2 regions of the Dyella sp. 2RAB6 genome follow, and region 2 is predicted to be linked to the other one. Evidence: predicted binding sites of a transcription regulator. Region 2 holds the regulator's gene; the other holds the start of a gene.
The links. Region 2 encodes HrcA, which represses chaperone genes, less so after heat shock. Its sites were predicted from a motif close to TTNGCACTCNNNNNNNNNGAGTGCNAA; they were not measured.
Positions count from the first base shown of each region.

Region 1 (4,849 bases), on a different contig from region 2:
GCAGCTCGGTCACGGCCGCTTCGGTCGTGATGATCGAGCCGGCCACCGAGGCGGCGTACTGCAGCGCCGAACGGGTGACCTTGGTCGGGTCCAGGATGCCGAAGGCGATCATGTCGCCGAACTCGCCGGTGGCGGCGTTGTAGCCGAAGTTGCCCTGGCCTTCCTTCACCTTGTTGGCGATGACGGAGGGCTCTTCGCCGGCATTGGCCACGATCGCGCGCAGCGGGGCTTCCAGTGCACTGATGGTGATCTTGATGCCGTGGTTCTGGTCTTCGTTGGCGCCCTTAAGGCCGACCACGGCCTTCAGCGCACGGATCAGGGCGACACCGCCGCCCGGCACCACGCCTTCTTCGACGGCCGCACGGGTGGCGTGCAGGGCGTCTTCGACGCGGGCCTTCTTTTCCTTCATTTCCACTTCGGTGGCTGCGCCGACCTTGATCACGGCCACGCCGCCGGCCAGCTTGGCCACGCGCTCCTGCAGCTTCTCGCGGTCGTAGTCGGAGGAGGTCTCCTCGATCTGCGCCTTGATCTGGCCGATGCGCGACTGGATCTTCTCGGCTTCGCCGGCGCCGTCGATGATCGTGGTGTTTTCCTTGGTGACCACGATCTTCTTCGCGCGGCCCAGGTCCTGGATGGTGGCCTTCTCAAGCTGCAGGCCCACTTCCTCGGAAATGACCTGGCCGTTGGTCAGGATGGCCATGTCTTCCAGCATCGCCTTGCGGCGGTCGCCGAAGCCCGGGGCCTTCACGGCGGCGACCTTCACGATGCCGCGGATGGTGTTGACCACCAGGGTCGCCAGCGCCTCGCCTTCCACTTCCTCGGCGACGATCAGCAGCGGCTTGCCGGCCTTGGCCACGCCCTCGAGGATCGGCAGCAGCTCGCGCACGTTGGAGATCTTCTTGTCGTACAGCAGGATGAAGGGGTCATCCAGTTCGACCTGCTGCGACTGCTGGTTGTTGATGAAGTACGGCGACAGGTAGCCGCGGTCGAACTGCATGCCTTCGACCACGTCCAGCTCGTTGTCCAGGCCCGAGCCTTCCTCGACGGTGATCACGCCTTCCTTGCCGACCTTCTTCATGGCGGTGGCGATGATTTCGCCGATGACCGCGTCGGAGTTGGCGGAGATGGTGCCGACCTGGGCGATCGCCTTGTCGTCGGCGGTCGGGTTGGAGAGCTTCTTGAGCTCTTCCACGGCGGCGATCACGGCCTTGTCGATGCCGCGCTTCAGGTCCATCGGGTTCATGCCGGCGGCGACCGCCTTCAGGCCGTCCTGGATGAACGCCTGGGCCAGCACGGTGGCGGTGGTGGTGCCGTCACCGGCCACGTCGGAGGTCTTGGAAGCGGCTTCCTTGACGATCTGCGCGCCGATGTTCTCGTACTTGTCGGCCAGCTCGATTTCCTTGGCGACGGAGACGCCGTCCTTGGTCACGGTCGGAACGCCGAAGCTCTTTTCCAGCACCACGTTGCGGCCCTTCGGGCCCAGGGTCACCTTGACCGCGTTGGCCAGGGTGTTGACACCCTTGAGCATGCGGGCGCGGACGTCTTCGCCGAAACGGACTTCTTTTGCAGCCATGTCTTTATTCCTTTGAATGCTTGAATGAGGAGAGGGAAGAGAAGCGGGAGAGGCTGCTTAGCCTTCGATCACCGCAACGATGTCGTCTTCCTTCAGGAAGACCAGCTCTTCGCCGTCGATCTTGATTTCCTGGCCGGCGTACTTGCCGAACAGCACCACGTCGCCTTCGTTGACCGACATCGGGCGGACCTTGCCGTCTTCCAGGATGCGGCCAGCGCCGGCGGCGATGACCTTGCCGCGGGTCGGCTTCTCGGTGGCGCTGTCGGGGATGACGATGCCGCCGGCGGAGACGCGCTCTTCTTCGAGACGCTTGACGATGACGCGGTCGTGCAGCGGACGCAGCTTGCTCATGGTGATGGGCTCCAGCTTGGGTTTGAGTGGATCGAAAGAGGTGTCCCCGGAACGGCACCTGCCGCGCTGTTAGCACTCCGGGTGAGCGAGTGCCAATACTAGCGGCGCAGGAATCCCCCGCAAAGAGGCTTTGTTCCGAAGCTGAGAGGCTAATGGGGAAACCCGCCGGGGCTTTCAAGGGGCGGCGGGGCATGTGGTGGCAGGGGGCGCCGCGCTAGGCTCCCCGCCATGACCGACCCCGTCCTGCTCTGCTACTGCACCTATCCGGACTCCCCCAAGTCCGCCGGATTCGCCAAAACCCTGGTGGAAGAAGGGCTGGCCACCTGCATCAACCGCCTGCCGGGAGTGCGCTCGACCTACCGCTGGGAGGGCAAGGTCTGCACCGATGTCGAGGAATTGCTGCTCATCAAGACCACCGCGGCGCGCTTCGATGCCCTGAAGACGCGCCTGCTGGAACTGCACCCCTACGCGCTGCCGGAGCTGATCGCGGTGCCCGTGGAGCGCGGCCACGATGCCTATCTGGACTGGGTCCGGGCCGGTGTGCGGGGCTCAACTGGCGCGGCCTGATCCGGCACGGTCAGCCGGGCGTCCGGCTTGGCCACGAACACCACCAGAAACGTCGCCGGCTCGGTGCCGCTGACATTGGCGGTGCCCACGTGATGCGCCCCGGCCGGTTCGAACCAGCTCTCGCCGGGGCCGTATTCCCGCGCCGGCTCGCTGTCGACCTGGCTGCGCACCCGGCCCGACAACATGTAAACGAAGGCGTCGGCCTCGTGGTGATGCGGCTTGGATTGCTGGCCAGGCGCGAAGGTCACGGTCAGCGCGATCAGCTGCTTGCCCGGCGCCTGGGTCAGCGGCGCGGTGAGCAGCGGGTGTTCCTCGGCGGCTAGCGCCGGCATGACGCTGCCGGCGGCCAGCCCAAGCGCGAAGGCATAGCGAAACAGGACAGACATGGCGGCCACCATCAGTGTGCGGTCAAGGTCTTGAGCGCCTGGTCCAGCGGCGCGCCAGCCTGTTCGACGCGGGCGGTGATGCGCCCCTGCGCATCGAACAGCAGCACCGTCGGCACGTGCGTCACGCGGAAGCGGCGGAACAGCGCGCCGGAATCGTCCAAGGTCAGCGGCATGCCGATGCGGTGCTCGTCGCGGTACTTGGCCAGCTCGTCGCGGGCGGCCCACAGGCCGGAGGCGACGCCGACCCAGCGCAGCTTCGTATCGTGCGCGGACAGCGCGGTGACCTGTTCGCGCATCGCACGGCAGCTCTTGGACAGCTCCGGCCGGCTGGTCGCCAGGTAGGACTCGCACCAGGGCGACAGGAACACCAGCGCCGTCGGCTTGCCCGCCTGCGGCAGCGACAGATGCTTGCCGTCCAGCAGGGCGGCGTCGAACGCGGGCACGCGGTCGCCGGTGTCGTAATGCGCTTCGTCTTTCGGCGCTACCGCGCCGGCGGCGGCCACGCCGGTGCTGCTGCGCGCGGCCTGCAGCGCGGCGTCCAGCTTGGCGTTCGCCTCATGGCCGACATACAGAATGCGACCGTCGCGCCCGATCACCACGTGCTGCGGCGTCACGCGCAGATGGAAAGCCTCGCCCAGCGAGCCATCGTCGAACACCAGCGGCATCTTCAGGCCCATCTCGTCGCGGTACTTGCGCACGTCATCGATGGTCTCGTCGAAGCCGACGCTGATGGCGATCACCGCCAGGTCGGGGCCGGCTTCCTCGTAGGTCTTCTTCAAATGCGGCATCTGCTCGCGGCAGGGCACGCACCAGGTGGCCCAGAACTTGAGGTAGATGGCCTGCTTGCCGACCAGGCTGGCCAGATCGATGGTCTTGCCGTCGATGGTCTTCAGGACGACGTGCGGCGCCGGCGTACCGACCAGGCTCTTGCCGGCCGCTTCGGCGCGCTGCTGGCCGGATTGCGCCCAGGCGGGCGCGGCGGCCAGGCCCAGCAGGAGGAAACAGCAAAGGAGGAGGCGATGCATGGCGGGGAGGATCCCAGGGTGAGAGTGGAGGCCATGCTCCGCTCCCTGTGGTCCGGCTTTAAGGGCCACTTCCTGGCAATTTTACGGGACCACTTTGCTCAGCCCGGCAGCCGTCTGGCGATCTGGCGCACCGCTTCCTCCATGCGCGAGGCCTCGATCAGGCCGTAGCCCAGCGCCAGCCCGTTCGAGCTGACGGGTCCGAACGTATAGCCATCCAATCCCTCGATGCGCACGCCCTGCCCGGCCACCTGCTCGACCAGCACATCGGTGCGCACTTTGGGTGGCAGCTTGGCGGACAGATGCAGCCCCGCGTCAGAAGGCCAGGCCTCCAACCCGTGCCGCGCCAGGGCATCGAGCAAGGCCTCGCGCCGCTCCGCATAGATATTGCGCATCCGCCGCACGTGGCGCGCCAGGTGTTCCTCCGCGATGAACGCTGCCAAGGTGTCCTGCGCGGGCACGTCGCAATGCCAGTCGGCCAGTTCCTTCGCCGCCGCCAGCGCCGGCAGCAGCCACGGCGGCGCCACCACGTAGCCGATGCGCAGCGCGGGGAACAGACATTTGGAGAAGGTGCCGACGTAGCAGACCGAGCCTTCGCGATCGAGCGTCTGCAGCGCGTCCAGCGGGCGGCCGCCGTAGCGGAATTCGCCGTCGTAGTCGTCCTCGATCACGGTGGCGCCGCGCGCCGCGGCCAGCGCCAGCAGTTCCGCGCGGCGGCGCGGCGACATCGACATGCCCAGCGGAAACTGATGCGACGGCGTCACGTAGATCACCCGCGCCTCGGCGGGAATGTGCTCCACCACGATGCCTTCGTCGTCGACCGGCACCGGCACCACCTTGGCGCCCACCGCAGCGAATGCGGCGCGCAGCGGCGTATAGCCGGGGTCCTCCACCGCCACCACGGTGCGGCCCGGCGTCACCAGCACGCGCGCCAGCAGATCGAAGGCCTG
Region 1 is NZ_JBFRGP010000005.1:205,780-210,628, reverse strand. Features, by position in the region: gene groL (chaperonin GroEL) at 1-1,573, opposite strand, end outside; gene groES (co-chaperone GroES) at 1,631-1,924, opposite strand; gene cutA (divalent-cation tolerance protein CutA) at 2,153-2,491, shown strand; gene AB4083_RS10855 (cupin domain-containing protein) at 2,440-2,877, opposite strand; gene AB4083_RS10850 (TlpA family protein disulfide reductase) at 2,889-3,902, opposite strand; gene pdxR (MocR-like pyridoxine biosynthesis transcription factor PdxR) at 4,001-4,849, opposite strand, start outside.
Region 1: the regulator HrcA is predicted to act here: its motif matches at 1,994-2,020, upstream of groES (co-chaperone GroES).

Region 2 (4,849 bases):
CCCCTCTCCCATCGGGAGAGGGGTTGGGGTGAGGGTACGGGCGGAGTGGGGCGCCCGGCTCCGCCCGGACCCTCATCCGGCTGCCGCCACCTTCCTCGCTCCTCACAGCCGGGCACATCCCTGTGCCCTCCCCGCGTGCTCCCGGAGGGAGAAGGCTTCACTCTTGAAGGTCGGTTCGAGCTCAGGCCGTCTGCGCCCGATCCAGCATCTGCTTGGCGTGCGCCCGCGTTTCCTTGGTGATCTCCACACCACCCAACATCCGCGCCAGCTCGTCGCGGCGCCCACCCGCATCCAGCTTCTCGATCCGCGTCTGCGTCGAGCTGCCATCGCTTTGCTTGCTCACCCGCAGATGCGCATGCCCCTGCGCCGCCACCTGCGGCAGATGGGTGACGCACAGCACCTGGCGCTGGCCGCCGAGCGAGCGCAGCTTCTGGCCGACCACTTCGGCCACCGCACCGCCGATGCCGGTGTCGACTTCGTCGAACACCATGCTGCCGACCGTGTCCTTGCCCAGCGTGGCCACTTCGATCGCCAGGCTGATGCGCGCCAGTTCGCCGCCCGAAGCCACCTTGCGCAGCGGGCGCGGCGGCTGGCCGGGGTTGGCGCTGACCAGCAGTTCGCAGCGTTCGCGGCCTTGCGGGTCGGGTTCGTCGCTGCCGGCCGGTTCCAGTTCGATCACCAGCTGGCCGCCGGCCATGCCCAGCTCCGCCATCAGCGCGCCGACCTCCTTGCCCAGCTTGGCGGCGGAGCTGGTGCGGGCCTTGCTCAGCTTCGTCGCGGCGGCGTCGTAGTCGCGGCGTAGCTGGTCGCGCTGGGTGGCCAGTTGTTCCAGCGCGTCGCCGGCGCCTTCCAGCTCGCTCAGTTCCGCGCGCAGGGCGGCGGTTTTTTCGTGCAGGTCGGAAACTGGCGTGCGGTGCTTGCGCGAGAGTTCGTGCAGGCGGGTGAGGTGGGTGTCGACCTCGGTGTAGCGCTCCGGGTCCAGGTCCACGTCCTGGGCGTAGCGATTGAGGCCGTCGGCGGCTTCGCCGAGCTGGATGGCGGCATCGTCCAGCAGTTGCAGCAGCGGGGCGAGGCGGTCGTCCAGGGCGGCCAGCTTGTCCAGGTCGGCGTGGGCGCGGGCCAGGGCGCGGCTCAGCGCCAGTTCGCTGTCGCCGTCGACCAGCTCGGCGACGCCGGAGGCGCCTTCGGCCAGCCGGCCGGCATTGGCCAGGCGCTTGTGGCTGGCTTCCAGTTCGGTCAGCTCGGCCGGGGCCAGTACCCATTGCTCCAGTTCCGCGGCCTCGTGGCGCAGCAGTTCCAGGCGCTGCTCGCGGTCTTCGCCGCCGCTGAGCTTGCGGATGCGCGCACCGACCTCGCGCCACTGCACGGCGCTGTCGCGGGCCTGGGCCAGCAGGCTGTCGTGGCCGGCGTAGGCGTCCAGCAGGGCCATCTGGTGGGCGCGGGACAGCAGCGCCTGGTGTTCGTGCTGGCCGTGGATCTCCACCAGCAGGGTGGCCAGCTCGCCGAGCTGGCTGGCGCTGGCCGGGCGGCCGTTGATCCAGGCGCGCGAGCTGCCTTCGGCGCGGATCACGCGGCGCAGGCGGCAGCTGCCGTCGGCCTCGTCCAGTTCCTCGGTGCGCAGCCAGGCGCGGGCCTCGGGCAGGGTGGCCAGGTCGAACTCGGCGGCCAGCTCGGCGCGGTCGCTGCCGGCGCGCACCATGCCGCTGTCGGCGCGGCCGCCGGCCAGCAGCAGCAAGGCGTCGACCAGCAGGGACTTGCCGGCGCCGGTCTCGCCGCTGACCACGGTCAGGCCAGGGCCGAAGGCGATCTCGGCTTCTTCTACTACTGCGAAATGGCGGACGTAGAGCGAGGTAAGCATGGGGTGTCGCGTCGTTGAGTCGGAGGATTGTAAGGGCAGACTCCGGCGGGGTGGAGCGGGCCTGAATGCCCCGGTACCAGCCCCCGCCTGTCCGGTTTTCTTGCAAACTACCGGATCAAACCTTATTTCTTAGCCGTCTCACGGATTGCCACAGAGCGCATGTCTCGACCTCTTGCCAACGACCTGGATATCCGTGCGCGGCGGCTGCTGCGCACGCTGATCGCGCAGTACCTGGCCGACGGCGAGCCGGTGGGCTCGCGCACGCTGTCGCGTTCCTCCGGCCTGGACGTCAGCCCCGCCACCATCCGCAACATCATGGCGGACCTGGAAGACGCCGGCCTGGTCGCCTCGCCGCATACCTCGGCCGGCCGCGTGCCGACGCCGCGCGGCCTGCGCCTGTTCGTGGACAGCCTGATCGAGCTGCAGCCGCTGCCGGTGGAGGAAATGGCCCGCCTGCAGCGCGAGCTGCCCGCCGGCCCCACCACCACCCGCGACCTGCTCGGCAACGTGTCCAGCCTGCTCTCGGCGATGACCCACTTCGCCGGCGTGGTGACGGTGCCGCGCCAGGCCGACTTCCCATTGCGCCACATCGATTTCGTGGCCCTGCCGGACGCCCGCGTGCTGGTGATCCTGGTGTTCTCGGACAACCAGGTGCAGAACCGCGTGATCCAGCTGGCCAAGCCGCTGGAGCCGGGCGAGCTGGAGCAGGCCGCCAATTATCTGAATACGCACTTCGCCGGGCTGCGCCTGGACGACATCCGCGGTCATCTGTTGCGCGAACTGCGCGAGGCCAGCAGCGAACTGAATCGCATGATGTCCAGCACGGTGGAGCTGGCGGCCGCCTCGTTCGCGCCGCAGAGCGAGACCGACGACGTGCTGGTCAGCGGCCAGACCAACCTGATGGGCTATGCGGAACTGGCCAACCTGGAGCGCCTGCGCGAGCTGTTCGAGGCGTTCCAGAAGAAGAACGAACTGCTGCAGCTGATGGAAGTGTGCGCCCGGGCACCGGGCGTGCGGCTGTTCATCGGCGAGGAATCGGGGTTTGCGGCACTGGACGGCTGCAGCGTGGTCACGGCCACCTACGGCACCCAGGGCCGCGTGCTGGGGGCGGTCGGGGTGATCGGCCCCACCCGCATGGCCTACGAACGGGTGATCCCGGTCGTGCAGGCCACGGCCGGCGTATTGAGCGACGCCTTGAATCGCGCCGCCACGGCCTTATAACCGCCACGGGAGGCGGGGTTACCCGCGCAAGCTTGGGGGTCGGCACGTCGTGCCGGCCATGTTTGGGTTTTGGAGTCTTTCATGCAGAACAACGACCAGCCGGTGCCCAGCGGGGCGCCTGAGGCCAGCGCGCCGGACGCGCCGGCCCACGCCGAGCTCGAGGCCCTCAAGGCCCGGGTCGCCGAACTCGAAGCGGCCAACACCGACCTGCGCGACAGCGTGCTGCGCGAGAAGGCCGAGATCGAGAACCAGCGCCGCCGCCTGCACCGCGACGTCGAGCAGGCCCGCCGCTTCGCCAACGAGAAGCTGCTCAACGAGCTGCTGCCGGTGTACGACGGCCTGGAAATGGGCTTGACGGCGGAAGGCGGCGACGTGGCCAGCGTGCGCGAGGGCATCGCGCTCACGCTGAAGTCGCTGCTGAAGATCGCCGAGAACAATGGCCTGGTGCAGGTCGACCCGGTCGGCGAGCCGCTGGACCCGGAGCGCCATCACGCGGTGAGCATGGTGGATGCGCCCGGCCAGGCGCCGAACACGGTGGTCAGCGTGCTGCAGAAGGGCTACGTGTTGAACGATCGTCTGCTGCGTCCCGCGCTGGTCGCGGTCGCCAAGGACTGATCGGCACCGCACCAACTTGGTTTAGCCGCCTGAACGCGGCCACGCCAGACGCTTCAAAACATAAGGTGAGGGCCCGCCGGCGCGTTGAATCGCATGAGCCGGGCCCCATTTGACCAGACAGCGCGGCCGCGGGGCCGCATCGAGATTCGGAGCATATAAATCATGGGCAAGATCATCGGCATCGACCTGGGCACGACCAACTCGTGCGTCGCCATCATGGATGGCAGCACGGCCAAGGTCATCGAGAACTCGGAAGGCGATCGCACCACCCCGTCGATCGTCGCTTTCACCAAGGACGGCGAAGTGCTGGTGGGCGCACCCGCCAAGCGCCAGAGCGTCACCAATCCCAAGAACACCTTCTACGCGGTGAAGCGCCTGATCGGCCGCAAGTTCACCGACGCCGAAGTGCAGAAAGACCTGCACATCGTGCCGTACGGCATCGTCGCGCACGATAACGGCGACGCCTGGGTCAGCACCGCCGACGGCAAGAAGATGGCGCCGCAGGAGATCTCGGCGAAGGTGCTGATGAAGATGAAGAAGACCGCCGAGGATTATCTCGGCGAGCCGGTCACCGAAGCGGTGATCACGGTGCCGGCCTACTTCAACGACAGCCAGCGCCAGGCCACCAAGGACGCCGGCAAGATCGCCGGCCTGGAAGTGAAGCGCATCATCAACGAGCCGACCGCGGCGGCCCTGGCCTATGGCCTGGACAAGAAGGGCGGCGACCGCAAGATCGCGGTGTACGACCTGGGCGGCGGCACCTTCGACGTGTCGATCATCGAGATCGCCGACGTCGACGGCGAGAAGCAGTTCGAGGTGCTGGCCACCAATGGCGACACCTTCCTGGGCGGCGAAGACTTCGACCTGCGCGTGATCGATTACCTGGTCGAGGAGTTCAAGAAGGACCAGGGCATGGACCTGCGCAAGGATCCGCTCGCCCTGCAGCGCCTGAAGGACGCCGCCGAGCGCGCCAAGATCGAGCTGTCCTCCAGCCACCAGACCGAAGTGAACCTGCCGTACGTCACGGCCGACGCCTCTGGCCCGAAGCACCTCAACATCAAGCTGACTCGCGCCAAGCTCGAAGCGCTGGTGGAAGAGCTGGTCAAGCGCACCATCGACCCCTGCCGCACCGCGCTGAACGATGCCGGCCTGCGC
Region 2 is NZ_JBFRGP010000015.1:6,482-11,330, forward strand. Features, by position in the region: gene recN (DNA repair protein RecN) at 182-1,858, opposite strand; gene hrcA (heat-inducible transcriptional repressor HrcA) at 2,018-3,079, shown strand; gene grpE (nucleotide exchange factor GrpE) at 3,161-3,694, shown strand; gene dnaK (molecular chaperone DnaK) at 3,857-4,849, shown strand, end outside.